DNA from 2 places in the Nitratidesulfovibrio sp. genome. Region 2 is predicted to be linked to the other one. Evidence: predicted binding sites of a transcription regulator. Region 2 holds the regulator's gene; the other holds the start of a gene.
What was found. Region 2 encodes HrcA, which represses chaperone genes, less so after heat shock. Its sites were predicted from a motif close to TGTTAGCACTCNNNNNNNNNGAGTGCTAACA; they were not measured.
Positions count from the first base shown of each region.

Region 1 (14,926 bases), on a different contig from region 2:
GTCGTCGGTGACGGTCATGAAGTCGGAGCCCACGTCACGCATCAGGCGTTTGGCCAGTTCGGACGCGCGCGAACCGTCGCCCGCAGCCACTGCGGCGGCGAAATCCGCGTGCTGCGCCACCAGGGCCGCTTCCTCCTGAAATTTCGCGGAGCGGTCGCCGATGTTGCGCACCACCACGTCGCGCAGCCGGGTTACCCCCTGCGCCGATTCGTCGGCGAAGCCGCGTTTCATGAAATGATGGGCCGTTCCGAAAATGGCCGCCGCCGTCAGCAGCACGATACAGATGACCATGAGGAGCAGTTTGCGAAGAATCGTCAACTTCATGCACGCCTCGCACGGTAACAAGGTGAGTGTGTACTTCATATATCGGCCAACCACTCACGAACATTAGGGAACACGTGATCGCCCAATGCATTTTTGAACCGTGGCACGCGCCTGCCCGGCGGCCTGCCTTTCGCACCGTGTAACAGAGATGACGGGCGGTTGTCTCGTTCCGGCAACCAAAAGTCGCGCGCGGCGCCACTTGCGCCGCATGCGATGAAGGCGAAATTCCACGGGGAAAAACCGCATGTTCAGGCAGCGCGAAGGGGAATGCCCCCGTGGCGCGGAACGGTAAAGAAGAGAAAGAGAAGGAAGGTGCCCGGTCAGTTGTTGCTACGCAGCGAGATGGAATGCTTCTGCAACAGTTCGTACAGCCGGGCGCGGGATAGGCCGGAAAGGGCGATGGCCGAGGCTATCTCGCCCCGGCTGCGCCGGATGAGTTCCATGAGGTAGGCGGACTCCATGCGGTCCATGGTCACTTCGCGCGCGGAACGGAACGAGGGGAACACCTCGTTGGCAAAGCCGAATCGCTCCCGTTCCACGGGCGGCTGGCAGATGTCCGACGGCCGAGCGGTCATGGCGCCGGGTTCTCCGTGCTGACCGTGAGCGGCCATGGCGAATGCCACGCCGGTGCCCGCAGGCACCGACGTCCCCGTGCGCCCCGGTTGAGCGACGCCACCCGACAGGCCAACGCCGCCAGACCCACCGGACAGGCCATGCGCTCCCGACGAGCCGGACGGGGCAGAATATCCCGGCTGGCCGGACTGGCCAGGCGTGCCGAACGGGCCGGGTTCCACCTCGTAGCCACGACCGTTGTCCCCGGCCCCACCCTCTGCATCCGCCGTCCCCCTGCCGGTACCGAGCATGGGCGGGTGCATCTCTTCCTCGTGTTCGCGCGCGGGGGCCGGGTCGCGCCGGGCGCGCATGACGTGACCACGGATTTCCACCGGCAGGTGCTGGGGGTACAGCCGCTGTTCGGCAAAGGCCGCCTGCACCGCGTAATGCAGGGCGTTGATCATGTCGCGCACGTTGCCCGGCCAGTGGTAGAGCTGCACCGCGTCCACGAAGTCGGGCGACATCTGCTTGGCTGCCAGGCGGTGCTGGCGGCAGATGCGGTCCACGTAGTGCCGGGCCAGGGGCTCTATGTCGTCGCGCCGTTCGCGCAGGGGGGGCAACTGGATGATGCGGGTCTTCAGGCGGTGGTACAGGTCCTTGCGGAAGGCCCCGCGCCGCACCATGTCCTCTATGTCGCAGTTGGTGGCGGCCACAAGGCGGAAATCGCTGCGCACCTCGTTTCGGGCGCTGATGGGACGAAAGGTGCGTTCCTGCAACACCCGCAGCAGCGACTTCTGCACCGAAAGATCCAGGTCGCCTATTTCGTCCAGGAAAATGGTGCCGCCGTCGGCCTGCTTGAACAGGCCGTCGCGCGCGGCGTCGGCCCCGGTGAACGATCCGCGCTCGTGCCCGAACAAGATGCTTTCGGCCAGGGTGCTCGGCAGGTTGGTGCAGTCCACAACGATGAAGCCGCGCCCGGCACGCTCGCTGTTCTCGTGCACGGCCCGCGCGAACAGTTCCTTGCCTGTGCCCGTTTCGCCCAGGATCAGCACGTTGGTGTCGGTGCGCGCGGCCACACCCAGTGAATGCAGGCAGCGCTCCAGCGGCAGGCTGGTGCCGATGATGTCGCCGCGCTTGATGTTGGCCTGGCCGATAAGGGCCACCTTGGCGGCGTGGTGGTACAGGCAGCGTTCCAGCACCTGGCGTACGGAGGATTCGGGAACGGGGTGCAGCAGCACGTCCCAGGCCCCGGCGCGAATGGCGTCCTCCGCCCGGTTTCCCGTGCGCAGGGCCGTAAGGGCCAGCACCTCCGGCTGGCCGCGCATGGCGGACAATTCCGGCAGGCTGCCCAGCCCCTCCGGACCGGGCGTATCCACGTCCAGCAGCACCACGTCGCACGGGCGGCGGCGTCCGCTGGCCACGGCCTCCTCGCAGGTGGAGACCACGCGGCACGCATGCCCGGCGGCGGTGATGGCGGGCACAAGGTATTCCCTGTACCGCCGCGTAGGATCAATCACCAGAACGTCTGCCATGGTCCCTTCCACCGGCCATATCCGCCGGCCCCCGCTCGTGCGCCAATGCGCCGCATACCGTGTGTCCGCGTGTCATGTGCGATCGGGTGCAATCTGACACGATCTGGCGCATCCAACATACTCTGACGCAACCTGACACACCCCTCGAAATCCCGTAACATCCTGAATTGACGACCCACCCTGCGGTCATGCTGCGCCCCCCGGCTCCGCCCTCCGGCTTGCCGCTGTCCACCGACACGGACCATGCATCGCGCACCTATCCATATCCTATGCCACAGCATTATATTTTCGGAAAGGGGGCTAGATTTATGCGGGGCCACATCATGGCGCTGCTTGTACCCCATTTTGCCTTACGTGGGGGGCTTTTGTCCGCCTTCTCCGGACACGGACCGGTCCGATCGGACAGCTTCCGGGTCTGCTCCGCCCGGATACGCATTGCATAAAACACTCTCAACAATACGATATTCATCAACAACACCCAAAAACATCATGCCCGCGCGCACGGATGGCACGAACTTTTCATATCTTGGCGTCAAGCGTCATTGTCTGCCTTTTGTGGACAACCTGGGAGAGCCGCCATGAGAAGATTCCGCGAACTTCGTGTTCACCCCGACCTGCTGAAGCGCATCGACACCGCCGCGGAAGAAATGGGCATTACCACGACGGCCCTCGTGGAAGGCCTGTTGGAACGCTACCTGCTGCGCCGCGATGCCAAATCGCGGGACGACGCGGACCGGCGCTCCTTCGAGCGCCACCCCATCCGCCTGCCGGGGGTGGTGTACGTCACCGAGCCGGACGGCCATTACGGACGTTACCAGCCCGTGGAACTGCACGACATCTCGCTGAACGGCGTGGGCTTTCGGATGCCCCCCAATTCCGAGCTGGACATGCGCCTGGCCGACGGCGAGTTCGAGGTGATCTTTCGCCTCGACGACAACAATCCGCCCGTACGCATGCGCTGTCGCAGCACCCGCAACGAACGCGGCAAGGGCGCCACGCGCATAGGTGCGTCGTTCATCGGCGGCGATGTTACCAGCCATGCCCTCATGGAGCGCTACTTCGTCCAGTAGCCGTCCCTCCCCGCCCCGCCGCAGCGCGGCGGCCGAAGGCACCTTCGGCCGCGCGAAGGGCATGCCGTTGCCCGGTGCCCGACACCAGCCATGCCCACATGCTGCGCAGCTGCCCGCCACGCGGGCATGACCCGCCGCGCACCGCCTTCCGACAGCACACGACGCCTCCGCCCTCCTGCCAGCCCCCCGCCACGGCGGCGCACCCGCCTGTACGCTCCGCAGTACTTGTCCCCTCGCCGTACCCCCTTGTACCTTGACGCGCCACGCGCCTTTCGCGCAAAGTCTCGTCCACGGAAATGCGGGCAACGCCGGACAACACCGGACAACGCCGGTCAGCGCCGGACAACTCAGTCAGTGCCGGACAGGCCCGCCATGCAGGTGCGGGCAACGGCTCGCCCCGTGCGCGCGGATGCACCCCGGCGCACCCCGCCCCCACACGAGCACAACCCCCAGGAGACAGGGACATGGCGGAACATACTTCGGAAAAACTTGACGTGCAGCCCTACTTCGACGTGGAGTTGCTGATGAACACCAGCCAGGAGACGCGCATCGGCGGCGAAGTGATGGACCGCCTGATGCTGCGCTGGGAAGCCTGGATGGACAAACTGCACGCCCTGCGCATCGATACCGGCAAGATCCAGTACCTTGTGGTGTGGCTGGACGCCGACGTGGAAGAAGAGGTGGACGCCGCGTGGGAGTCATCCCCCTCCGACGCGTTCATCATCAATTCGCTGGCCCAGACCATGGTCATGAGCGCGGTCCACATGCTGCTCCCCGAGGTGGAGGACGTGGGCTGCGCCCCGGCCCCCAAACCCACCGACAAACTGCGCGCCGCACTGGTTGCCGAAGGCCTGCCCTACAGCGGTGACGGCCCCACCCTTTCGCGCCGCTACGCCGTGGTCACCCACTTCCCGTTCAAGGGCGGCTGCGAAATCTGCACCCTGCTCAAGGACTGTCCCAAGGGTTCGGGCGCGGCGGGTGCACCGTCGTCCATCGTGCTGCCGGGGTACGAGCCGGACAAGAATTAGCATCGTCCGCCAGCGGGTTCGGCCCGCCCCGCCCCCCGGGCACCAGGCCGGGTACGGGCCAGGTACGGGCCGGGACACGGAACACACGGGCCATGGCGCAGCGACGCGCCATGGCCCTTTCCGTGGCGCCCGGCGTGCCTTTACTTCACCCGGCGTCTACCCTAGAATGCGCGCCCAAGGAACCGGACAGGATGAACGGCCCGGAGGCGGACATGTCCACGGATTTCGCCACGCAGCTTCCCGGCCTGCGCCGCATGAGTCCCGGATTGCTCAGAGCCATGTCCGAACCGCTCGACCCGTGGCGCGACCCACCCTACCTGACCCCGACGTCCCCCACCCTGCTGGACAAGACCCAAACCGTCGTCAAAGACATGGAGGCGGATGCGGCCGTTGAACGCCAGCGCCTGCAACGCGCGGGCTACAGCCCCCCCAGGGGCGACACCCGCCGCCAGAGTCCGCTGGTGGTGCCCGAACGCCTTGCAGGCTCGCTGGTTTCGCTGATCGGCTGATCGGCTGACCTGCGGGGTCCCCGTTGCCGCCAGCCCGCCGAGCGCCGGAAACGGCCCCGCCCGGCATGTCCACCCCCGGCATACCCGCCACTGGCGTAACCGCCCAGGCATTCCGCCGGTCCCATACTTTCCCAAGGAGCGTCCATGAGTCAGGACCCGAAATACCCGACCCGAATCCGCTACGAATACGAGCACGATTCCGGCGTGCGGCTGGAATACGCCCACGGCGTGTGGGGCGGCATCAACCCGCAGGGCGAAATCGAAATGAGTTTCTACATAGAAACCGACAAGATGCCGCCATTCTCCGAGCGCCTTGTGGCGCCCGACGGCAGCTTCGGCCACGAGGTGGCCCCCTACGACGAAAACCTGAAGGTGATCACCCGCCACATCCGCTCCAAGGTGGTGCTGAACTACCACACCGCCCGCGCCGTTCTGGAATGGCTGGAGGAAAAGGTGGAAACCCTGGAGATGGAAGAGGAAGGCGGCATGATGTACGAGGGCGAAGGCGGCCTCGAACAGTAGCCGGCCCTGCCCGGCCCTGTCCTATCGGTGCGGCCCGAAGCCCCTCGGCGCGGTTGACGCGGCGGGGGGCTTTTCATGTGGCGCGGCGGGGGCAAGCGGGAAAGGGGAGCGGAAAAAGGCCACGGCGAGCAGGAAGGCGGGCAATGGAAGCCGGAGCCCAAAAGCCGCCGCCCGGCGGCTCTCGCCGCACTCGCCTACGGACGGCGCAGACGTGCCAGCAGCGGGCGCAGCCGCGACAGCACCGGCTCCGCCATATCCGGGGCGAAACGGCGCGCCAGCAGCAGGTACGTCCCGGCAAACACCGGACCACTGGCGGCCAGCGCCAGGAACGCCCCCCACAACTGGCCCGCCGGGCTGGCCGGTACCAGCAGCGGCGCGTACGCCAGCGCGGGCCAGGCAGGCAGCGCGGCGGCGGCGCACAGCGCCGCCGATTTCGCGCCGCACCCGATGAGGCCGGAAAGGCCGCCCCCGCCATGGCGCCTGCGCCAGACCAGGGCCAGCGCCACGGTATACACGGCCACCGCCGCCGTACCCGCCACGGCCACGCCCAGAGTGCCGCGCGTGCCCGCGTGGCCCGCCAGCACATACAGCGGCAGCGCAGCCAGGGTGGCAAGGGTGCCCACCACCGCCGGGGTCACCGTGTCCTGATGGGCATAGAAGGCCCGGCCCACCACCTGCTGCACGGCCCAGAAGGCCACGCCGCACAGCATCACCCGCAGCAGGGGCGCGGCGGCCAGGGTTTCTGCGGCGGCGAACCCGCCGCCCTGAAAGATCAGGCGCATGGTGGGTTCCGCCGCCAGCAGCATCCACATGGAAAGGGGGATGATCACCGCCAGGGCATTGCGCAGGGCCGTGGACAGGGTGGCGTCGAAGGCATCGCTCTCCCCTTTGGCGGCCAGCGCCGCCAGAAACGGATACGAAGCCACTCCGGCGGCCTGGGCCACCACCCCCACCGGCACCAGCATGATGCGCCGGGCATAGTTGAGCAGGCTCACCGCGCCCTCGCCGGTCATGGAACCGAAGATGCGCACGAACTGTTCGTCCAGCACCACCACCGACTGGCCGATCATCAGCGGCAGGGCCAGCAGGGCGAAACGGCGCACGCCGGGGTGGCGCAGCACCGGGCGCAGCCGCACCCCGCCGCCGCGCGCGGCGGCCAGCACCGGCAGGGCAAAGCTGCCCAGCCCGGCGCCCGCCAGCACGCCCCAGCAAAAGCCCTCCATGCCGCGTGCCGGGGCCAGCGCCCACGACAGCACGCCGCCGCCGATGATGCAGCCGTTGTACACCAGCGGCCCCATGGCGGGCACCGCGAACTGGCGGCGCATGTACAGAAGCGCGGTGACGCACGCCCCCGGCAGAAAGAACGCCTGCGCGGGCAGGATGATGCGCAGGAAACGCACCAGACGCGCCGTGGACGGTGCGTCAAAGCCCGGCGCGGCCACGCGGGCCAGTTCCGGCGCGAACCACCACGCCACGCCGGTCAGCAGGCAGATGGCCAGGGTTATCCACCAGAACGCGGCGGCGAAAAAACGCCAGCCGTCCTCCGGATCGCGCTCGAAGCGTTCCGACAGCAGGGGAATGAGGGTGATGGAGAAGTACCCGCCCGCCAGCAGGTAGTTGATGAAGTCGGGCACCACGAAGGCGGCGAAGTAGATGTCCGCCTCTGCCGTGGCGCCGAACAGGTAGGAGATGACCTTGTCGCGCAGGAGCCCCATGAACCGCGACACGAAGACGCTGGCCGCCATGAGCAGGGCGGCGGCGCCCATCTGGTGGGTGCGGGTAAACAGCTTCATGCGGCGGCGGACTCTCCTGTGCGCGAACGTGGTACGCAGGAACCACTACCCCATACCGTCCCGCTTGACCATACGATGGGGCGGGCAGGACTGCGTCCGCCGCCGTGCACGCACCTGGCGCACGCTCCGCGTCCGGCCCTTTCCCCCATTGGCCCTGCGGGCGCATCCCCCCATGTCCGGCGCATCCCCCATATCCGGCGCCTTCCCAGATCCGGCGCATCCGCCCATGAATCCGACGGCCACCGCTCCATTTCAGGAACTTTCAGCCGCGCGGGCACATTTTTTTCAGCAGTGGTACTATACGAAACCACTTTTTACACACTGCATCCATCCAGAAAAATTACTATACAAGTATTTCCTGATTTCCTGTTCATAGATTGACAACTGTGCACTCAACCGCTAGATATGCCCCATTCATGGAGAGAGGCGCGAGGGTCCGGCCCTGTGACCGCCCGGCAACCTGCCCCGACGTGACGCCGTCGGTCGGGACAAGGTGCCAACACCGACCGTGTAGCGCACGGGATCATGATCGCGGGCTTGCGGCGTCGGCCTCTCCACGCGAGGGGCCTTTTTGTTTTGGGGGCATCGTCCGGACGCTGGAGCCGTGCGGTGCATGTGGGTGGATTTCAGGCCAATTGCGCACCCACAGAAAAAAAATGCAGCTAACAGGCCGTTGCGCCACGGGGGCCGCCACACACCCAGCCGGAACATCCGGCGGGACGGCGGACAGCCCAAGGGCGCACGGTGGTCCGCCGGCCCAGCCCCCGGCGGATTGACCACGCGAAGCCCGGACGGCTTCGCGAAAAAAGGGAGACACGATGAAGGATTTTCTGGAGAAGTTGCAGCCCGTTGGCGAGTGTGTAATCTACTACCTCTACCACAACGAGGACGAACCCATGCCCACCAGTTGGTCCGACCCGCTGGAACTCATGGGTGACATGACTCGCCTGCAACTCACCGACGCACAGATGCGCGAACTGCGCGACATCGTGAGCGAGGAAATCCGCAGCGAAGGCCCCGAGGCGGTCTGGAAGGGGCGCACCCTGCGCAAGAACATCATCCATTCCTGCGGCTACCTGGTGTAGCCGGGCACCTTCGGCGGGCGCGTCCGGCAGCGCGCCCTGCCCAAACGGTGCCCGCTCCGGTACCTGACCCGGCCTACAACGCCTCGCCTTTCCGGGCCACTCCCCCCGCTCCGCGTGCCTGCCCGCACACGTCGGCGGCCCCCATGACCCGGCACGCATGACGACAGACACAACGCCCCCGTCGGGAAACCGGCGGGGGCGCTTTCGTTGGCGGCAGGAAGCGTGCCAGGAAGCGTGCCAGGACGTGTGCCTGTATGCGGCCAGGACGTGTGCTGACGCGCTGCGGGCGGCAACGCAGGGTGTCCGCTGCCTGAGGGACAATCCGCCCGATTCAGCCTTCGAATCCCAGTTCGGCCAGCAGGCCGGGCAACTCGCGAAAATCGCGCATGGTGCGCACCCGGGGCGTGGTGCGCGCTTCCCGGGTCTGACCACCCGGGCGCGGCGGATCGAACCAGATGCCGGACATTCCGGCTTGCGTGGCGCCCCACACGTCGCCGGTCCAGTCGTCGCCGATCATCACCGCCCTGTTGGCGGGCAGGCCCAGGTCGCGCAGTGCATACGCCCAGAACGGCGGCCAGGGCTTGGGCGCCCCCGCCGAACGCCACGTGTACACCCCGGCCAGCAGCGGCCCCACGCCCATGGGGGCAAGGGCCGCCCGGATGGGGCCCTCGTCCGATTCCGAGGCGTTGGAGGCCAGAGCCAGCCGCCAGCCCGCAGCCAGGGCGCACAGCACCTCGCCCGCGTGGGGCATGGGTTCCTCGTCGGTCCATCCGTGTTGCGGCCCCATCCAGCGGGGCATGACGCGCATCAGCGTGCCGCCCCAGTCCAGCAGCAGCGCCTTGTCGGGGACAGACGTGGCGGTCGGGGCGTCCGGTGCAGCGGATATGTCGTTGTGGTTCGTCGTCGGCATGTTCACGCTCCTGCCCCGTGGTGCCCGCGCTCCGGGTCCGCGTCAAGTCGGAATGGCCCGCATTCTTTCCGCGCCCCACCCAGCGCACAAACGAAAAGGGCCGGAACCCGAAGGTTCCGGCCCATGGTCGCAGCTATGTGGTGGCCGGGTTGGCCGTACCAGCCTTTCGGCCTAGTACATGCCGCCCATGCCGCCCATGCCGCCCATGCCGCCGCCGGGCATGGGCATGTCCTTCTTGGCTTCGGGCTTTTCGGCAATGGCGCATTCGGTGGTCAGCAGCAACGAGGCAACGGAGGCCGCGTTCTGCAGGGCGATGCGGGTGACCTTCTTGGGGTCGATGACGCCAGCCTTGATCAGGTCTTCGAAGTCGCCGGACGCGGCGTTGAAGCCGAAGCCGTCCTTGCCTTCGCGCACCTTCTCGACCACGATGGAACCTTCGTAGCCGGCGTTGGTGGAGATCTGGCGCAGCGGTTCTTCGATGGCGCGACGGATGATGTTCACGCCGGCGGCTTCATCGTCGTCGGCGGGCTTCACGTCGTCCAGCACCTTGCAGACGCGGATGTAGGCGGTGCCGCCACCGGGGACGATGCCTTCTTCCACCGCAGCGCGGGTGGCGTTCAGGGCGTCCTCGACGCGGTCCTTCTTTTCCTTCATTTCGGTTTCGGTCGCGGCGCCCACGTTGATCACGGCCACGCCGCCCACCAGCTTGGCCAGGCGTTCCTGAAGCTTTTCGCGGTCGTAGTCGGAGGTGGTTTCGTCGATCTGGGCGCGGATCTGCTTCACGCGCGCCTTGATGTCGTCGGACTTGCCAGCGCCGTCCACGATGGTGGTGTTTTCCTTGTCAACCACAACGCGCTTGGCGGTGCCAAGGTCGGCCACCGAGATGTTCTCGAGCTTCACGCCCATGTCTTCGGACACCACGGTGCCGCCGGTCAGGACGGCGATGTCCTGCAGCATGGCCTTGCGGCGGTCGCCGAAGCCGGGGGCCTTGACGGCAACAACCTGAAGGGTGCCGCGCAGCTTGTTGACCACCAGGGTGGCCAGGGCTTCGCCTTCCACGTCTTCGGCGATGATCACCAGCGGACGGTTCATCTTGGCCACCTGTTCGAGAACGGGCAGCATGTCCTTCATGCTGGAGATCTTCTTCTCGTTGCAGAGAATGAAGGGCTCGTCGAGTTCGACGACCATCTTTTCGGGATCGGTCACGAAGTAGGGCGACAGGTAGCCGCGGTCGAACTGCATGCCTTCGACCACTTCAAGGGTGGTTTCCAGACCCTTGGCTTCCTCGACGGTGATGACGCCTTCCTTGCCCACCTTGGCCATGGCCTCGGCAATGATGTTGCCGATGGTGGTGTCGGAGTTGGCGGAAATGGTGCCGATCTGGGCGATTTCCTTCTGGTCGCGGGTGGGCTTGGCCAGGGTGCCAAGTTCCTTGACCAGCTTTTCCACGGCCTTGTCGATGCCGCGCTTGATGGCCATGGGGCTGCGGCCAGCGGCCACCAGCTTCACGCCTTCGCGGTAGATGGCCTGGGCAAGGATGGTGGCGGTGGTGGTGCCGTCACCGGCGATGTCGCTGGTCTTGGAAGCAACTTCCTTGACCATCTGGGCGCCCATGTTCTCGAACCTGTCTTCGAGTTCGATCTCCTTGGCCACGGTCACGCCGTCCTTGGTGATGACGGGCGAACCGAAAGACTTCTCGATGACCACGTTGCGGCCCTTGGGGCCGAGGGTCACCTTGACGGCGTTGGCGAGTTTGTCCACGCCGCGGGAAAGCTTTTCACGGGCCTTGACGTCGAACAGGATTTCCTTGGAAGCCATTGTATTCATCCTCCTCGGGAGTAAGTGCTAAGTTCGCGGGGCGTTATTCGATGATGGCGAGAATGTCGTCTTCACGCATGACGAGGTGCTCGACGCCGTCAAGCTTGATCTCGGTGCCCGCATACTTGCTGAACAGCACCGTGTCGCCCTTCTTGACGGTCATGGCGATGAGCTTGCCGTCTTCCGCGACCTTGCCGGGACCGGCGGCGACGACTTCGCCGCGCGAGGGCTTTTCCTTGGCGGTGTCGGGAATGAACAGGCCGCCGGCGGTCTTTTCTTCGGTTTCGAGGCGCTTCACCAGCACGCGGTCATTCAAAGGCTTCAGATTCATGACAACTAGTCCTCCAACTTTAGGTGATCGCTGTTTGTCCCGTCTTTGGCACTCACGGGGTGCGAGTGCCAACGACAAGGGCGGTCATCTCGCCGCGCGTCATGACCGTGTCACACGCGCGCCCTCCCGCCGCATGGCGGGGGGCGAAATTCGTCTCGCCCGGTGTATCGTGGCTGTTCGGCAGATGCCGGAGTCCGACAGGGGCTCGGTCCGGCCGCCGGGTGCGGCTGGCCGCCCGCTCCCGTTCACACGGTGGCGGTGCGGTGCAACCGCGTTGGAGTATAAGGCGGGTTTACGGGTTGAAAAGGGGGTTGTGTGCATTTTTTTGCATTTTCCTGGGGCGTCATGCAAATTCAACACGCCGCACTCCCGGCATGCCTTCCGAAAAACCTCACGAACTCGCACCCTTCCGCACGACGTTCGCCCTTGCGCAGACCGGGCGCGACAAGGCGGCCAAATCGGGCAGACCGGCCAGATCGGGGCAATCGGGCCAATCGGGCCAATCGGTAAGGTCGGCAAGGTCGGGACGCCCGGCCCGGACCACGTCAGGCCAGACAAGTCGGGCACAGCCGTGGAGGCGTGCCATTCGGGCACGGCACATCAGACCGACCGGGCCTGCGCGCCTTCAGACGCTGCCGTGCGCGGGGCGCGCGGCAGCCCGGTGAGAATGGCCAGCCCCCCGGCCACGCCCAGCAGCAGGCAGTAGTAGTTGGCCGACAGCACCGCCACGGGCGAGATGCCCGCGATGGACCCGGCCAGCAGCACCTGCGCCGCATGCGGGGCCACCCCCTGCACCACGCACGAAAAGATGTCCAGCAGGCTGGCGCTGCGGCGCGGGTCCACGCCGGAGGTGGCGGCGATTTCACGCGCCATGCCCCCGGTAAGGATGATGGCCACGGTGTTGTTGGCAGTGCACAGGTCGGCCACGGCCACCAGGCCGGAAATGCCCGCCTCAGCCGTGCGGGTAGCGGCCCCGTTCTGGCGGCCCGGCCGGTCGGTGAACCGGCGCACGGCGGCCAGCAGCCAGGCCACCCCGCCCTGATAGCGGATGAGTTCGCCAAGGCCGCCCATGAGCATGGACAGCACGAGAATCTCGTGCATGCCGGTAAAGCCCTTGTAGATGTCCTGGGCGAATCGCAGCGGGGTGTAGCCGTCCACAACGGCCATGCCCACGCCGCCCGCCAGGACGATGCCCGCGAACAGCACGGCGAACACGTTCATGCCCGAAAGCGCCATGACCAGAATGGCCACGTAGGGCAGCACCGTGACCACGCGGTAACCGCCCGGCGCGGCGGCCCGGCCCGCGTCGCCCGCCAGCCAGAACACCGCCACGGCCAGCAGCGCGGCGGGCAGCGCGATGGCGAAGTTCATGCGGAACTTGTCGCGCATGTCGCAGCCCTGGGTGCGCGTGGCCGCTATGGTGGTGTCGGAGATCATGGACAGGTTGTCGCCGAACATGGCCCCACCCACCACCGCACCCATGAGCAGCGCGGCATCCGTGCCGGTCTGGGCGGCCACGCCCGCCGCGATGGGCCCCACGGCGGCGATGGTGCCCATGGAAGTGCCCATGGCCGTGGCCACGAAGGCCGAAATGACGAACAATCCCGGCAGCACCAGCCGTTGCGGCACCAGCGACAGCCCCAGGTTCACCGTGGATTCCACCCCGCCGATGGCCGACGCCACCGAGGCAAAGCCCCCCGCCAGCAGGTAGATGACGCACATGGTGATGATGTTGATCTCGCCCGCGCCGGACAGGAAGACGTTGACCCGCCGGGTCAGCCCGCCGGGCCGGGCCGCCGTGGCCAGGTCCTTCTCGCGCAGGACGAGGGCAAGGGCGATGGCGGGCAGAATGGCCACCGTGGGCGACAACTGGTAGAAGGCCATTTCCGTTCCGGCGGCGCCAAGGGCCAGCCCGGCACCGATGAAAAGCGCCAGGAACAGGCCCAGCGGCAGCAGGGCCAGGGAATTGGGAACAGGCTGGTGCGGGGGCGTGGCAACGTGTGACGTCGGGGACATGGCGATATCCTTCATGAAGCCCGACGGCTGCCGGGCCTGCGCGTAACGCATTGAAATGTGAGTGTGTATGGGGGGGATCGGGATGGTCGGCGAAAGCCCACCGCGTGCATGGCGCGCGATGGCGAACCGTGCAGATAGGAACGGGGACGCCGCGTGTCCAGACGAACTGGCGCGGGCGTCCCCGGAATATCATGCGGCGCCGGTTAGTTGCGACTATTCACGGTTCTTCGCGGTCATTCACGGAATTGGGCAAGCTCCGCGATGCGCGCCTCCACCACTTCCCAGCGTTCCAGCAGGGCGGTCTGCTCGCCTTCCAGCGCGGCAACGCGCGCGGCGGCAGCGTTGAAACCTTCCGGGTCGGCAGTGAAGAAGTCCGGCTCGGCAAGGCGGGCTTCCAGCGTGGCCTGTTCGCGCTCCAGCGCGTCCAGGTTGCCGGGCAGGGCCGCCAGTTCATCGCGCAGCCCGGCCAGTTCGCGCTGCTCCTTGAAGGTCAGCTTGCGGATCTGGGCAGTTCCGGGACCGGAGCCGTTACCGTCCGCCCCGCTGCCGTCGCCCTCTCCGGTCCTGCGCGGGGTGGCATCCCCCCCGGCACCATCGGCAACCGGCTTCGGGCGCTGGCGCAGCCAGTCGGTGTAGCCGCCCACGTACTCGCGCACGTTGCCGTCGTCGTCAAAGGCCAGGGTGCTGGTCACCACGTCGTCCAGAAAAGCTCGGTCGTGGCTCACCAGCAGCACGGTGCCCTGGTATTCGGCCAGCAGTTCCTCCAGCAGGTCCAGCGTTTCCACGTCCAGGTCGTTGGTGGGTTCGTCCAGCACCAGCACGTTGGAGGGGCGGGTGAACAGCTTGGCCAGCAGCAGGCGGTTGCGCTCGCCACCGGACAATACCCTGGCGGGCAGGCGCAGCCGGTCCGGCTCGAACAGGAAGTCGCGCAGATACCCGGCCACATGGCGGCGGTTGCCGTTGACATCTATGGTGTCCGCGCCCTCGGCCACGTTGTCCATGACCGACTTCTCGCCGTCCAGGGCCGTGCGCAACTGGTCGAAATAGGCAATTTCCAGCCGGGTGCCGTGGCGCACCTCGCCGGAATGGGGCACAAGCTGGCCCAGCAGCAGGCGCAGCAGGGTGGTCTTGCCGGAACCGTTGGGACCGATCAGCCCCACCCGGTCGCCACGCTGGATCAGCGCGGAAAAGTCGCGCAGCACCGACCTGGCGTTCTCGTGGGCGAAGCACACGTTGCGTGCCTCGATGACCAGCTTGCCCGAGCGTTCCGCCTCCTGCGCCAGCATGGCCACCCCGCCCTGCTTTTCGCGGCGGCGGGCGCGTTCCTCGCGCAGGGCGTACAGGGCGCGCACCCGGCCCATGTTGCGCGTGCGCCGGGCCTTGATGCCCTGGCGCACCCAGACCTCTTCCTGGGCCAGCTTCTTGTCGAACAGGGC
Region 1 is NZ_JBDXXH010000006.1:58,971-73,896, forward strand. It holds gene ABWO17_RS11630 (methyl-accepting chemotaxis protein) at 1-324, opposite strand, end outside; gene ABWO17_RS11635 (sigma-54-dependent transcriptional regulator) at 645-2,408, opposite strand; gene ABWO17_RS11640 (PilZ domain-containing protein) at 2,987-3,478, shown strand; gene ABWO17_RS11645 (hypothetical protein) at 3,943-4,506, shown strand; gene ABWO17_RS11650 (hypothetical protein) at 4,719-5,015, shown strand; gene ABWO17_RS11655 (hypothetical protein) at 5,160-5,537, shown strand; gene murJ (murein biosynthesis integral membrane protein MurJ) at 5,732-7,330, opposite strand; SAM riboswitch class I at 7,742-7,862, shown strand; gene ABWO17_RS11665 (hypothetical protein) at 8,149-8,415, shown strand; gene ABWO17_RS11670 (HAD family hydrolase) at 8,747-9,325, opposite strand; gene groL (chaperonin GroEL) at 9,497-11,143, opposite strand; gene groES (co-chaperone GroES) at 11,187-11,474, opposite strand; gene ABWO17_RS11685 (Na+/H+ antiporter NhaC family protein) at 12,075-13,490, opposite strand; gene ABWO17_RS11690 (ATP-binding cassette domain-containing protein) at 13,724-14,926, opposite strand, start outside.
Region 1: groES (co-chaperone GroES) is a predicted target of HrcA. The motif match lies at 11,518-11,548, and genes of this name have one in related genera.

Region 2 (14,926 bases):
TCTTGCAGGCGCCCTTGCCGGGGCCGGAGGGGAACAGTTCGTAGATCTCCTTCAGCTTGAAGCCGGTGTTCTTGGAGAGGATACGAACCATCGGGGCGATGCCGTTCTTCTTGTAGTAGTCCTGCAGGAAGTCGATGATCTTCTGGTGATCGGGGGTGATGTCCGCGATACCTTCGGATTCCTTCACGAATTCAACCCACTCGGTGCTCCAGTCATCAAAGCGAAGAAGGAAGCCGTCTTCATCGACTTCGAAGCTCTTGCCCTTGTAAGTGACTTCAGCCATGCGTGTCCTCCTTGGACAGGTTCTTGGCAGTGAAAGGGATGCACGACAAACGCCTGACCTTCGCATCGTGCGGCGATGCGCCGGCCGATGATAAGCAGCGATCCGCTGCCTCTATCCGAATGATGGTTGCCCGAGGGCAGATTCTGCCCGCTGGATAAACCGCAGCCACCCGGCGTGTCAACGAAGACCTCTTTTCGGTGGCCTTCGCTGGTGAACCCGGGACACATCCCGAAGGATGCAGCCGTGGGGTACCGGATACCGAATCGCGCGGGTTTTTCCGGGTTCCAGCCATGCGAACGAGGCACAAGATGCCACAATGTCATGAAAAATTCAAGGCGGGCGTGGGTGTTTTTTCGGCAAGCATTACAACCCCCTACGGGTGAGCGTGTAAACAGTTGCTCACTAGCCGCAGCATGCCCGGAAAAATGGACGCACTGCGGGCCGTATGGGGTGTACTATGGGGAACAGAGAAAGTGATGCATGCAGCGATGCATTTCCACTCCCTCGGTGACGGGGGCACTGTAGTGTGTTGGTGGAGCTGTGTCAATGCATGTGAAATAATGCACGAGACGTGAAGGCGCACAACATGCCGCATGGAGTAGGTTGCCCTGTGAATGCATCAAATGGGCGTTGTCGCTTCGAATTTGTCATCATACTGGAATTATGAATATTATTGCTGTCGTGGCGGCGTGGGGCGCAGGCTATTGTGTTTTTATTCACAAGGTGCCGACTGCTTTGGTCCGAATGGTGTGGGGGAACGCGCCTGACGTATCCGGTTTGCCCGTTCGCCCCTGTCTGTTCTGTCTGGCCTGTCTGCCCTGTCTGCCCTGTCTGGCTGACGTGCCTGATCTGCCCGGTTTGTCGGGTCTGCCCGGCTCGCCTGTTGACCCGTCCTGTTCACCCGTCCTGCGCACTCGCGTGGGGGTTCCTGCCGGGCATGCCCCCCCAACCTTGACAGCCCCCACCCCCGTTGTTACCCGTTTGTGCTACTGCAAGAACTGCATCCTCGTGATGCCGGAGCCTTCATGCCCAGCCTCGGACAGCGCGAAACCCAGGTGCTCGCCACCATCATCGAAAGCTACATCGCCTCGGCCTCGCCCGTGGGGTCTCGCGCCGTGGCCGAGCATTCCGGTCTGCACCTTTCCCCGGCCAGCATGCGCGCCACCATGTCCGACCTGACCGACCTTGGCTACCTGGAGCAGCCGCACACGTCTGCGGGAAGGGTGCCGACGCCGCGCGCCTTCCGGTTGTACGTGGACAGCCTGTTGCGGCCATTGCCGCTGGGCAGCGCCGAGCGGGACGCCATCGCTGACGAACTTTCGCGGCAGGAGCTGGAAATTTCCGGCATCCTGCGCCGCGCCGCCAACCTGCTGTCCGGCCATGCCCGGCAACTGGGCATGGTGGTGGCCCCCAGCGAGGACGAGGCCCGCTGGCGCAGCATCGAATTCGCCCCGGCGGCGGAAGGGCTGGTGCTGGCCGTGCTGATGCTGGAAGGTGGCTTGGTGCGCACCCGCACCGTGCGGGTGGATGAACGCTACGGGCAGGACGAACTGGTGCGCTTCGGCAATTATCTCAACGAGCACTTCCGGGGCCTGTCCCTGTCCGAGGCGCGCGACCGCATCGGCCATGAACTGGCCCGCGCGGGCTCGCGGCTGGAAGAGATGTGCGTGCGCGCCCTGGCCCTGTCGCGTCGTGCCGTCGAACACATGGGCGACGACCGCGAACTTATCGTCAACGGCACGCTGAACATGCTGGAGCACGCGGAATTCACCGACGTGGGCCGCATGCGCGACCTGCTGGCCGCCATAGAGGAACGTTCGCGTCTGCTGGAGCTTCTGGACCGCACCCTGTCCGAACGCGACGTGCGCATCACCTTCTGTCAGGACGTGACCGATGGCGCGCCCGACGGGCTGCGCGGATGCAGCGTGATCAGCGCGGCTTACGGCGGCGGCACGCCGCGCGGCGTGGTCAGCGTGGTGGGGCCGTTGCGCATGGACTACGCCAAGATCGTTCCGGTGGTGCAGTGTGTTTCGCGGGCGCTTACCGAACTGTTCCGCGAACGGTTTGCCGCAGCACCTTCCCGGTTGCCGTAATCCCCACCATTCCGGATTGTTACGCGATGCATGCGACCCGCCCCGGCGGGATATTTCAACGACGACGTCACGCTTCAGGATTTCAAGGAGATTCAGGAACATGCCCCCCAGCAATGTGTTCAAGGACAATGTGGAGATCAGCCCCGAGGCCGAGGCCCTGCGTACCGAGGCCAATCAGGCCGCCGGTTCCGGTGCCGTCGTGGCGATTGACGATGACTGCCTGCGCGAACAGTGCGCGGCCCGGCTGTGTCCGGAATGTCCCGAGCGGGCCGAGGCCGACGAGCAACGCCTGCGTGCCCTGGCGGAAATGGACAATTTCAAGAAGCGGTTGCAGCGCGAAAAGGACGACCAGGTGCGCTATGCCGCAGAAGTGGTGCTGGCGGACCTGCTGCCCACCCTGGACAATCTGGACCTGGCCCTGCAATACGGGCGCGGCAACGCGGCCTGCAAGGACATGCTGATCGGCGTGGAAATGACCCAGAAGCTGCTGCTGGACGCGCTGAAGCGCCACGGCCTTGAGCCCGTTGGCGAGGCGGGCGAAGCGTTCAGCCCGGAAATTCACGAGGCCATCGGTGCCGAAGTGCGCCCCGACCTGCCGGAAGACACCGTGTGTGCCCTGATGCAGCGCGGCTACCGGCTGAAGGAACGCCTGCTGCGTCCCGCCAAGGTCACGGTGAGCCGTCCGGAATAGCGCCAGCGACACATGGCGAACATGCGGCGGCACGCCCCCTGCGGGGCGTGCCGCCTTCGCGTTTCAGACCGGAGTGGGGCGGATGCGACCCCGATGCGGCCCGGATGCAGTTCGGATCAACGCGGCGACATGCCCGGCAACCGGTCGGCGCCCTGCCGGAGACCTACCCGGAGACCGACCATGACGACCGGCATCATTTGCGCTTCACCCGGCTTCGCAGTATGGGGGGCCGCATGAGTACACACCGTTCCCCCTGCCTTGATGCGGGCGGGCTGCTGCGCGTTGCCGGGGGCGGCGTGCTGATCAGCTTTTCCGCCGTGTTCGTGAAGCTGGTGCACGTGGGGCCAAGCCAGTCCGCCTTCTACCGCATGTTCTTCGGCGGGTTGGCCCTGCTGTGCGTGGCCCTGGCCCGGCGCGAACGGCTGCGCGCGCGGCCCGGCGTGTGGGCGGTGATGGTGGGTGCCGCCGTGCTGTTCGCGCTGGACCTGGAATGCTGGCACCGGGGCATCCTGCTCATCGGGCCGGGGTTGGCCACCATCATCGGGAATTTCCAGGTGTTCTTCATCGCCATTGCCGGGGCGTTGCTGCTGGGTGAAAAACTGTCCGGACGGCACATGGCGGCCATTCCGCTGGCCCTGGCCGGGCTGTGGCTGCTGTTGGGCGTCAGCCCGGCGGAACTGCTGCCCGCATCGACGGATGGCGGGCTGGTGGTGGGCGATTCGCTGGCCGGGGTGGGCTACGGCTTTGCCACGGCGCTGTTCTACACCGGGTTCATCCTGCTGCTGCGCCAGTCGCGCGGCATGGCGGGCATGCTCGCCCCGGTGGCCAACATGGCCGTCATTTCGCTGGCCTGTGCGGCGGTAAGCGGCGCGGGCATTCTGGCGCGGGGCGACAGCTTTGCCATCGCCGATGCGGCCAGCGGCGGCTACCTGGTGGCCTACGGCGTGTTGTGCCAGGGCGTGGGCTGGGTGCTGCTGTCCACCGGGTTGCCGCGCCTGCCCGCCTCGCTGGCGGGGCTGGTGATGCTGGTGCAGCCCGCGCTGTCGTTCATGTGGGACATCCTGCTGTTCAAACGGCCCACCGACGGATGGGGCATGGCCGGGGCAGGGATTGCCCTGTTCGCCATCTGGCTGGGCCTGTCGGGCGCATCGGGTGCGTCGGGCGGATCTGGCGGTTCGGGCGCGCGGGTATGCCGTCCGGGCGAGGTGGAGGGGCCTCCTGACGCGGTACCGCCTGATACGGTGGTTTCCGGGGCGACGGCACCGCAAGGGGACACTGGCGGGGCGGAACGCCATGGCGGCTCGGATCGGAATTCTGGCTCCGCATGAGGATGGGTGACAATCAGGGCGCACCGCGCCGCAACCGGACAGGGTGACGACGATGAAGATATTGGGCCTGATATTCGTGGCCGCTGTGGCTGCGGTGCTTGGCTGGCTGCTGCTGCGCGGTCTGCTGGCCGCTGCCGGGTGCGTGCTGCGCCTGTTCCTGGGCCTGCTGCTGCTGGCCCTGCTGGGGGCCACATGGTCCATGCTGTCCTTCCTGTTTACCGGCGGGGCGGGCTGGTGAAGGGTGCGGGTTGCCGCCAGTGAGACGGCGGCAGGCGGCTGTCGGTGAGACGGTGCGGATTGCGGCATGCGAGATGAGCGGCTGACGCTGCCAGCGAAGACAGTCCAGACATTGCGCAGGCACGGCGCGTGACGGATGACCGTTGCGCGTCGTTTTCTTTTGGGGCGGGTGGAGACGCGCGGCAAGATGAAAATGGAGCCGGGTGCCGGGTGCGTGCCGCGTGCCGGGGCGGATGGGGTCAGATAGGACCGGATAGGACCGGATAGAGTCGGTTCGCCAGGTGGGCTGGGGCAGCTATTCTTCTGGCGGCAGCCCGGCGATCCAGCCTTCCACGTCCAGTTGCGCGGCAGTGACGCCGTGCGGCGGGGCCGACCGTTCCGGCAGGCCGTAGCCGGGGCGCAGGGAGGAAAGCGCAGCCAGCACGGCGCAAAGCAGGGCGTCCAGCAGGTCCGCTTCCGGGTCGTCCAGCATGCGGGCGGCATGGTCCGCGTTCCAGCGGATGGTCAGGCGTGGCATGCGGGCGGGCAGGCCGGTGCGGGGCACCGGGGCGGCAGCCGCATCAGGTGGCGTTCCGCCAAGCTGTCCGGCCAGCCCCGCAAGGCCCCGGAGCAGGTCCGTGCGGATATTGCGCCGGGCGGCCCGGTCCGTTGCGTCGCCGCCCTTGTAGGGGGCGCGGCCGATCAGGTGGCGGGCCAGCCAGCCGGGGTAGGTTTCCAGCGCCACGCGGGCGTTGTGCAACGGGCAGGGCGGCAGGGGCCGCAGGAGGGGCACGTGCACCTCGTGCGCGGCAAGGCGGGGAGCCACGGCGTGGAACATCAGGGCCACGGGCGGGCGCACCGTGTTCATGGGGCTGGCGGCCCCGGCGCGGCGGCAGCAGGCGCGGTACAGGTACTTCTGCCCGGCGGGCCGGGCGGCGGACACGCCGCGCAACAGGTCGCGGAAGGCGGCCCGGTCCATGGCGCCGCACAGCGCGGCATACCCGGCCCAATCACGCGGCCAGTCCAGTTGCTCCACCAGTTCCAGCGGCTGGGCCAGCGCGGCGTCGATGCCCAGCACCCAGCCCGCGTCGGGCGCAACATGCCCCCCCGTGAATCCCGCATCCAACTGCCCGCCGAACAGCCGGTCCAGGTCGTCCAGCGTGGGCAGTTCGCGCAGTTCGTGCAGGGTGAGCACGGGCGCTGCGCCCGGCATGTCCGGCATACCGTTATCCGGCGCGGTCCCCTTCCCCGGCGCAAGGTCGCACACCGCCAGGGTCAGCGGTTTGCGCGGGCCTGGCGTGGCGGTGACGTCCAGCCCCAGTACCCGCACGGGCAGGGTGCGGGCGGGTTGCGGCCCTGCGACAGGCACCGGGCTGGCGGATGGCGGGGCGTGGCTGCTCGGGGACGGGGTGCGGGTATGGCGGGTATGCATGGTTGGTCGCAAACGCAAGGCGGCCCCGCGCCTGGTTCGCGGGGCCGCTGGCGCTACATGCTGAAGAATTCCAGTTCCGGCGCGGCGGGTATTTCGCCCGCCTCGGCCAGCCGGTGGTAGAACAGGCGCAGCCCTTCCATTTCCGGAAAGCCCATGTGGAAGACCAGCCCCTGATAATACTGGCGCAGCTCTTCGCGCGTCAGGGGGCAGCCCTGCAAGGTCAGGTCGAGGATCACGTCCATGTGCAGTTCGCCCCAGTTGCGGGCGCGCTGCAACAGTTCGCACGGGTTATTGACGAAACATCCCGCTGTCGCCGCCGCGCGGCTGACCACCCACACCCCGAACACGAAGGGCAGGCCGGTCCACTGCCGCCATGCCTCGCCAAGGTCCAGCCGGTACGGAAACTCCGGGTGATTGCGCAGACGCAGGGCCTCGTCGCCGATGGCCAGGAACGCCTCCGGCGGGTTGCCCGACGCGATGCGTCCGGTGGCCGAACCCACCTCATACCGCACCGGAAACTTGTAGTAGTCGCGGAACAGCAGGCGCAGCAGCGCGGCAGAGGTGTGCGTCTCGGCGCTGACCAGCACCGGCTGGTCGGCCAGGTCTTCCACCGGGCGGCGGGACAGCAGCAGCACGCTCTGCACCGGCCCCCGGCTGCCGATGGCAAGGTCCGGCACCAGCAGGTAGTTCTGCGGCCTGTGCGCGTATTCCACCGACGAATTGGCCGACACGTGCAGGTCGCCGCGCGCCATCATGTTGTTCAGCACCGCAGGCGGCCCGGCCACCAATTCGTACTCGTGCGGGATGATGCCCGACTCCAGCGGGTGGTAGATGGGCAGCACGTTCAGGTACCCGATGCGGCCCAGGCGCAGCGGGCGCGCGCATGACGACGGTGTGGTGGTGAGGGGGTTGCTCATTGGTGTGTATTGCGTTTGTATCCCCTGCCGGTCCGGCTGTTTTTGTGCCTCCGGCGGGCAGGGGGCTTTGCCCCCTGCACCCCCGAATGGGGGGAGCAAGGGATGTTGGACGTGTAACGGGTGATGTTAGCTGTCAGCCTTCCCCCGATTCTCTTAATATGTCTCTATATCTCCCCATCCACCACGGGTTGGGGTGACACGGGGGTGTAGTTCATGGTGCGTTGCACGGGGGTGAACCCGGCGGCGCGGATGCAGTTGTGGATTTCGCGGCGCGAAAGGCTGAAGCTGACGCCTGCGGCGGCCACCACGTTTTCCTCGATCATCAGCGAGCCGAAGTCGTTGGCGCCGAAGTACAGGGCCAGTTGGGCCACCTGCGGCCCCATGGTCACCCACGAGGCCTGCACGTTGTCCACGTTGTCCAGCACCAGCCGCGACAGGGCCAGCAGGCGCAGGTAGGCGGGCGCGGGTTCCGGGTCGCGGTGGATATTGGTGTGCGCGGGCTGGAAGGTCCACGGGATGAACGCGGTGAACCCGCCCGTGCGGTCCTGCACCTCGCGCACGGCGAACAGGTGGTCCAGGCGGTGGCGGGGCTCTTCCTCGTGGCCGAACATCATGGTGGCGGTGGTGCGCAGCCCCTGGTTGTGGGCTTCTTCCATGACGCCCAGCCAGCGCCCTGCGGAACATTTGTTGGGCGAAACCTGCGTGCGCACCTCGTCCACCAGGATTTCCGCGCCCCCGCCGGGGATGGAATGCAGCCCTGCGGCACGCAGCCGGGCGATGACCTCGGCCACGGTGATCTTTTCGAGTTCCGCGAAAAAGACGATCTCGGGCGGCGAAAAGGCGTGGATGTGGATGGCGGGGTAGGTGTCGCGGATCCAGCCGATCATGCCTTCGTAGAACGACAGGGGCAGGTCGGGGTGGTGGCCGCCTTGCAGCAGGATTTGGGTGCCGCCAAGGGCCAGGGTTTCCTCGATCTTTTTCCCCAGTTCCTCGCGCGTCAGCACGTAGCCCTCGGGGTGGCCGGGGGCGCGGAAAAAGGCGCAGAAGCGGCAGGCGCACACGCAAATGTTGGAATAGTTGATATTGCGGTCGGCCACGTAGGTGACCACGGGCTGCGGATGCTTGCGCAGGCGCACGGCGTGGGCCAGATGCCCCAGGGTATGCAACCCGGCCTCGGCGTACAGCAGGTCGGCGTCGGCGCGGGTAAGGCGCGCGCCTTCCAGCACTTTTGCGGCCACGGCGCGTACGTCGGCGGATTCACCAAGGGACGAGCCGCCCGGCATGATGGGCCTGTTGGTGGCGGTGGAAGCGGCGGCGCTCATGCCCGAACCTCCGGCGTGGCGGCGTGGCCCGCAGCGCATTCTGGGCCATGTCCGGTGTCATGCAGGATGGCGTCCGGGTCGGCCACGGGGTTGAAGTGCGAGTCGCGGCGCACCGGGGTGAAACCGGCGCGGCGGATCATCAGTTCCAGTTCCGGCACGGTGAGCGACTGGGCGGAATCGGCCCCGGCGTCGTGGCCGATGCGCTCCTCGACGATGGTGCCGTCCATGTCGTCGGCGCCGAAGTACAGGGCGGTCTGGGCCATCTTGACGCCCATCATCACCCAGTAGGCCTTCACGTGGGGGATGTTGTCCAGCATCAGGCGGCTGACGGCCACGGTGCGCAGTCGGTCAAGGCCCACGTGCTCGCCCACCCGTTCGGGCGGCAGCTTGAGCAGGCTGTTTTCCGTCAGGAAGGGCAGGGGGATGAAGCAGGTGAACCCGCCGGACCTGTCCTGCTGCTCGCGCAGGCGGCACAGGTGGTCCACGCGGTGCTCGAAGGTTTCGATGTGCCCGTAGAGCATGGAACAGTTGGTGCGGATGCCGAGGGAATGCGCCTCGCCCGCCACGCGCAGCCATTCGTCCGACGTGGCCTTGCGCGGGCAGATTCTGGTGCGCACTTCCGGCGCGAAGATTTCGGCCCCGCCGCCGGGCATCATGGCCAGCCCCGCGTCGCGCAGGCGGCGCAGCACATCCAGCGTGCTGATGCCTTCCATGGCGGCGAAGTGGGCGATTTCGACCCCCGTGAACGCCTTGACGATGCTCTGGGGGCGTGCGGCACGGATGCGGCGGATGACGTCCTCGAACCACGCCAGATTCAGGTCCGGATGGCAGCCGCCCACGATGTGCACCTCGGAGAACGGGGTGCCCCGGTCATCCAGCACGCGGTGCAGGATGTCGTCGGGCGTCAGGGCGAAGGAACCGGCCTGCCCGCGTTCGCGCTGAAAGGCGCAGAACAGGCAGCCGTTGACGCAGATGTTGGTGTAATTGACGTGCCGGTTGAGCACGTAATAGGTTCTGTCGCCGTGCAGGCGGGTACGCGCGTGGTGGGCCAGCGCTCCCACGGCGGTGATGTCCGGGCAGTTGAACAGCGCCAGGCCCTCTTCGGGCGAAAGGCGCGTGCCTTCCATCACCTTTTCGAAGGCGGTCCCAAGGCCCAGGCGGGCGTAATGGGCAGCGTCGAGCATGTGTCCTCCGGTGTGGCGGGACTGAAATGTCTTGCGGATGATGCGGGACTGCATTTCGGGCCGGATCGGGGCTTGTGTCCCGATGACGGAAGGCGGAGTATCGACCCGGCGTGGCCCCGTGTCAACACCGTGGGCACGCCGGGGCGACTGCCCGCGGAACCGGTTTGCATCCGTTTTTCGCCTGGGGCGCCCGACCGTTTGACCCGCCTTCAGTACACCGTCGGCACGCTGGCAACACGCCGTCCACCTGTCATTTGACCCGCCCGGCCATCCGGGCGGCGCAGCAAGGTCGCTTCCATGTCTTCCCAGTCCGTACAGTCTTCGCATGCCGCTGCATCCGCCCCGCGCACCCTGTCGCTGGGCATTTCCCCCTGCCCCAACGACACCTACATCTTCCATGCCCTGGCCAAGGGCTGCATCGACCTGCCCTGCGGGTTCGACCTGTTCATGGCCGACGTGGAGGTGCTGAACGGCCGCGCCCGCGCGGGCACACTGGACGTGACCAAGCTGTCACTGGCGGCCATGGCCCATGTGCTGGACGAGTATGTGCTGCTCAATGCCGGGGCGGCGCTGGGGCGCGGCTGCGGGCCGCTGCTGGTGGCGCGCGAGCCGCTGTCGCCCGCAGACCTGGCCGGGGCGCGGGTGGCCATTCCGGGCCGCATGACCACGGCCAACCTGCTGCTTTCCCTGCACGGCACGCTGCAAGGCCCGCGCGAGGAAATGGTGTTCGACCAGGTCATGCCCGCCGTGTCCGCAGGCAAGGCCGATTGCGGGCTGGTCATCCACGAGGGGCGCTTCACCTACGGTGCCCATGGCCTGCATTGCGTGCTGGATCTTGGCCAGTGGTGGGAGTCCGCCTACGGGCTGCCCCTGCCGCTGGGAGCCATTGCGGCGCGGCGCGACCTTGGCGAGGCCACCATCCTTGCCGTGCAGGACGCCATCCGGCGCAGCCTGGAATACGCCAACGCCAACCCGGCGGCCTCGCGGGGGTGGATACGCGAGCATGCCCAGGAAATGTCCGACGAGGTCACGGACAGCCACATCCGCACCTTCGTGAACGATTTCAGCCTGGATCTGCGCGACGAGGGCCGCGCCGCCATCCGCGCGCTGCTGGAAAAGGCCGCAGGGATCTCTGGCGAGTCTGGCCCGTCTGGCTCGTCTGGCCCGTCTGGCTGGACCGGGCGGGGCCTGCCCGATCTGCCCCTGTTCGCCTGACGGGCGTGGCATTGACAATCCCTCCGGGGCATCATAGCTCAATATAATACTGGGCGAACACTCAGCGGCACGCCGCCGGGAGCGCCCCGGAAGGTCCGGCATGTCCCTCCGCAGGGGGGATGGGCGTGGCGGGTACCTTGCACCAAAAACGCGCACGGCGGGCAACCGCCGGGGCGTTTCCATCTCGTCGGGGGGACCCATGATGTTGCCATGGGGTTTGCTGCCGCACCTGTCCATGCCGGTCTTGCGCATGGTCGTGGTCATGGTGCTGACGCTGCTGGTGCATCCGGCGGCGGGCAGTGCCGCGCCCCCTGTGGTGTTGTGCAACGACGAGCATTTTCCCCTTTCCTACCGTGACGACGCCGGACGGCCCGCCGGGCTGTACCCGGAAATCCTGCGCGAGGCTGTGCGCCGGTCCGGCGTGCAACTGGACATTCGCGTGGCCCCGTGGACGCGAGCCCTGCGCGCCCTGGAAACGGGCGAGGCGGCCCTGGGCGGTGCCTTTGCCACCACCCGTGCGCGCGGGCAGTGGCGGGTCAGCCTGCCCCTGTACCTTGCGCGCATCGTGGCCGTTTTGCCGCAGGATTCCACGGTTGCCGCCAGCCGCGTGGCCGAGCTGAAGCCGTACCGGACCTGCATCGTGGAAGGGTGGAACTACGGGCCTCCGCTGGACAGTGCCCTTGCGGACGGCGGCTGGAACCTGGACCCCGCGCCCAGCGAGGCGCTGTGCCTGCGCAAGCTGGAGGCGGGCCGGGTGCAGGTGGCGCTGGTGGGCGAGGCTGGCGCCCAGCGCCTGACGGACTCTGCCGTATCGACGCGCATGCGTACGGTCCTTGTGGGGCTGGAACTGCCGGTGCACGTGTTCTGGCCGCTCACCGTGCCGGACGAGACGGTACGCCGCATGGACGTGGCCCTGCGCCACATGAACGAGGACGGTACCCTTGGCCGCATCGTGCGGCGTGTCATCGAGCCGTAACGGGGCAAGGTCGACCTGACGCCCCGACACGCAGGGTACTGCCCGTGCGCTGCACAACACCGCCGATGTCTGCACGACATTGGCGGCATTTTTGTTGGGCGGCATTTTTGCCGGGGCGGCATGTTGTCGGCTGCATCCCCGTTGGGGGCATGCTGCGGGGCGGTGGGCGGTGGGCGGTGGGCGGTGTGGGCCGGTGTGAGCCGATGTGCGCGGTGCCGCCGCCGGACAGTGGGCATGCCCCCCCGGAAACGGATGGGAACCGCCCCCGGCGTGGCCTGTGCCTGCCGGTGGCGGTTCCCGTCGCCGCGCGATGCGACAATGAATCCCTGCGGCGGCCAGGATTCCGGGAAGGCCCAAGCGGAATGATTATAGTATAAAAAGTATTCCCTTGCCTAACGCCGGGCCGCCCCCATCGTCAATGGGGCGAAACACGAAAAAGCCCGGCCATGGGCCGGGCTTTCATCGGTTCTGCAAAGTGCGTGCGGCGGGGCCGCGCGGGTTACTTGGCGAAGCCCACGGCGCGGCGTTCGCGGATGACCGTGACCCGGATCTGGCCGGGGTAGGTCAGGTTCTTTTCGATCTTGCCCGCGATGTCCTTGCACAGCATGTAGGTCTGGTCGTCGTCCACGTTGTCGGAATTGACCATGACACGGATCTCGCGGCCCGCCTGGATGGCGTAGGCCTTGGCCACGCCTTCGAAGCCGGTGGCGATGTTCTCCAGGTCTTCCAGCCGCTTCACGTAGTTTTCCAGCAGTTCCTTGCGGGCGCCGGGGCGGGCGCCGGACAGGCCGTCGGCGGCCTGCACCAGCACGGCCAGGGCCGACTTGGGCGGGGTGTCCTCGTGGTGGGCGGCGATGGCGTGGATGATTTCCTTGCTCTCGTTGTACTTCTTGGCGATGTCCGCGCCAATGATGGCGTGCGGCCCTTCCACCTCGTGGTCCACGGCCTTGCCGATGTCGTGCAAGAGGCCCGCGCGCTTGGCCTTCTTGATGTCCATGCCGAGTTCGGCGGCCATCATGCCACACAGGGCGGCCACTTCCAGCGAGTGTTGCAGCACGTTCTGCGAGAAGCTGGTGCGGTACTTCAGCTGGCCCAGCAGGCGCACGATGTCGGCGTGGATGCCGTGCACCCCCGCGTCGAAGGTGGCCTGTTCGCCCACCTCGCGGATCTGCACTTCAAGCTCCTGCTCGCACTTGCGCACGATGTCCTCGATGCGCGCGGGGTGGATGCGCCCGTCCTGGATCAGCCGTTCCAGGGCCATCTTGGCCACCTGGCGGCGCAGCGGGCTGTAGGCGGAAAGGATGACCGTCTCCGGGGTGTCGTCGATGATCAGGTCCACGCCCGTGGCCGCTTCCAGCGCGCGGATGTTGCGCCCTTCGCGGCCGATGATGCGGCCCTTCATGTCTTCGCTGGGCAGGGTCACGGCCGTCACCGTCTGCTCGCCCACGTAGTCGCCGGCGTAGCGCTGGATGGCGTTGGCGATGATTTCCTTGGCCTTGCGGTCGGCGGTTTCCTTCGACTCGGTTTCGATGAGCCGGATCATCTTGGCGGCTTCGTGACGGGTGCGCGATTCGATGTCTTCGAAAAGACGCGATTTCGCCTCTTCGGCGGTCAGGCCGGATATTTCCTGCAGGCGGCGTTCCTGTTCATCGATGCGGGAGGAAATCTGCTCCTCCATGCCGGCCAGGTGACGTTCGCGGCGGGTCAGCTCTTTTTCGGCGGCGAGCACCTCGTGCTCCTTTTCGGTGGCCTTTTCGAGCTTTTCCTCCAGGCGTTCGCCCTGTTCCTGCATCTTGCGGTCACGGGCCTTCAGTTCGCGTTCGCGTTCCTTGAACTCGTGTTCCAGTTCGCGCTTCTGGTGAAAGATTTCGTCCTGGCCCTGGAGCAGAATTTCCTTTTTCTGGGCCTGCGCTTCCTTGCGGGCTTCCTCGACGATGCGCTTGGCGAGTTCGTTGGCATCGGCGATGCGCTTGGAGCTGACATAGCGGTGCAGGGCATAGCCCGATGCCGCGCCGATGATCGCTCCCACGACGACGTAGATGATTTCGATGAGCCCCATACTGCAACTCCCGTTATGGTGTCGGACCAACGCCCGATGTAGTGTCCGGCAAGCGGGTCTGGCGCGCCGATCGGGCCGTGCGTGTGCGCCCCAAGGGGGCGGCTGATTGCCACGGCGTCAAGACGCACCGGATCACCGTGCCGATTCCATGAGCACGGGGAAGACAGGAGTTCGGGCAAGGAGGGGACGGACGGCCGCGTCGCCGGGGTCCGCGCACTTTTGTGCTAAACGCGGATGCCCCGCCGGGCGGGCCTTGTTGGGGGCGAGGGGGCATGGACGAACCCCGGAGCGCCGTGTGACGTGCCAAAGCAGGACCTGACTATGTCAGGGTGGGAACCTCGGGCGGGCCTTCAGGCTCCCCGGCTCGGGGCCGGGTCTGCACACCGGTCCGCCGTACAGGTTCCCTGTTTTCTTCTTGTGAGGTCAGCGATGGCAGGTCAATCACGCACACTCCAGGGATCGTTATGCATCCGCGCAACGGGAGTTACGCAGATTCCTCTATTTTCGCCAGCAGGGCTTCCATGCGGGTACGCATTTCGTCCTTCTGCTGGGTAGACTGCAACAGGTCGTCCGCCAGTCCCAGAACCAGAAAGGTCAGCAGCTTCTCCTTGCTGAGCTGTCTTCCGTGGAACTTCAGTCTGTTGAACCGCTCTTCCACCAGGGCCTTGGCGGTTTCGACCCTTGCGGGGTCGGCCTCGGCCTTGAAGGAAACCTCAAGCCCCAGCACGGTGAGGTTGTATGTACGCATGGGGCCTCGACGCGCCTAGGCGTCGCCGGTTTGGTCCCTGAGGCGGAGCAGCAGCGCGTCGATGCGCGTAAGCACCGCATCTTTCACGGTGCGCTCCTCTTCAAGGGCTTCCTTGAGGATTCGATTCTCTTCCACCAGCGTCGAAAGCCCGCCTTCGACCTCTTCCCGAAGGCGACTGTTCTCCTCGCGCAGGGTTTCGAGCTGCGACAGGAGCGCCGTGACGCGGGTTTCAAGCAGGTCAATCAGTTCCATGTCTGTTAACTAGCCGTTTCACGGCGTGAAATCAAGAGTTCCTGCGGCGCGGCAGGTTCGTCTGGCGGCCCCGCGCGATGGCCAGCGAATCGTCCGGAACGTCCTTGGTTATGACGGAACCGGCACCCACCAGGCTGCCCGCGCCTATGGTCACCGGGGCCACCAGCGCACTGTTGCTGCCGATGAACGCCCCTTCGCCGATGACGGTCT
Region 2 is NZ_JBDXXH010000001.1:552,615-567,540, forward strand. It holds gene ABWO17_RS02305 (TusE/DsrC/DsvC family sulfur relay protein) at 1-283, opposite strand, end outside; gene hrcA (heat-inducible transcriptional repressor HrcA) at 1,309-2,376, shown strand; gene ABWO17_RS02315 (nucleotide exchange factor GrpE) at 2,477-3,067, shown strand; gene ABWO17_RS02320 (DMT family transporter) at 3,301-4,395, shown strand; gene ABWO17_RS02325 (hypothetical protein) at 4,448-4,633, shown strand; gene ABWO17_RS02330 (DUF429 domain-containing protein) at 4,928-6,043, opposite strand; gene ABWO17_RS02335 (menaquinone biosynthetic enzyme MqnA/MqnD family protein) at 6,097-6,960, opposite strand; gene mqnC (cyclic dehypoxanthinyl futalosine synthase) at 7,125-8,243, opposite strand; gene mqnE (aminofutalosine synthase MqnE) at 8,279-9,466, opposite strand; gene ABWO17_RS02350 (1,4-dihydroxy-6-naphtoate synthase) at 9,764-10,681, shown strand; gene ABWO17_RS02355 (substrate-binding periplasmic protein) at 10,881-11,657, shown strand; gene rny (ribonuclease Y) at 12,157-13,716, opposite strand; RNA gene ssrS (6S RNA) at 13,993-14,178, opposite strand; gene zapA (cell division protein ZapA) at 14,201-14,464, opposite strand; gene ABWO17_RS02375 (cell division protein ZapB) at 14,480-14,716, opposite strand; gene glmU (bifunctional UDP-N-acetylglucosamine diphosphorylase/glucosamine-1-phosphate N-acetyltransferase GlmU) at 14,748-14,926, opposite strand, start outside.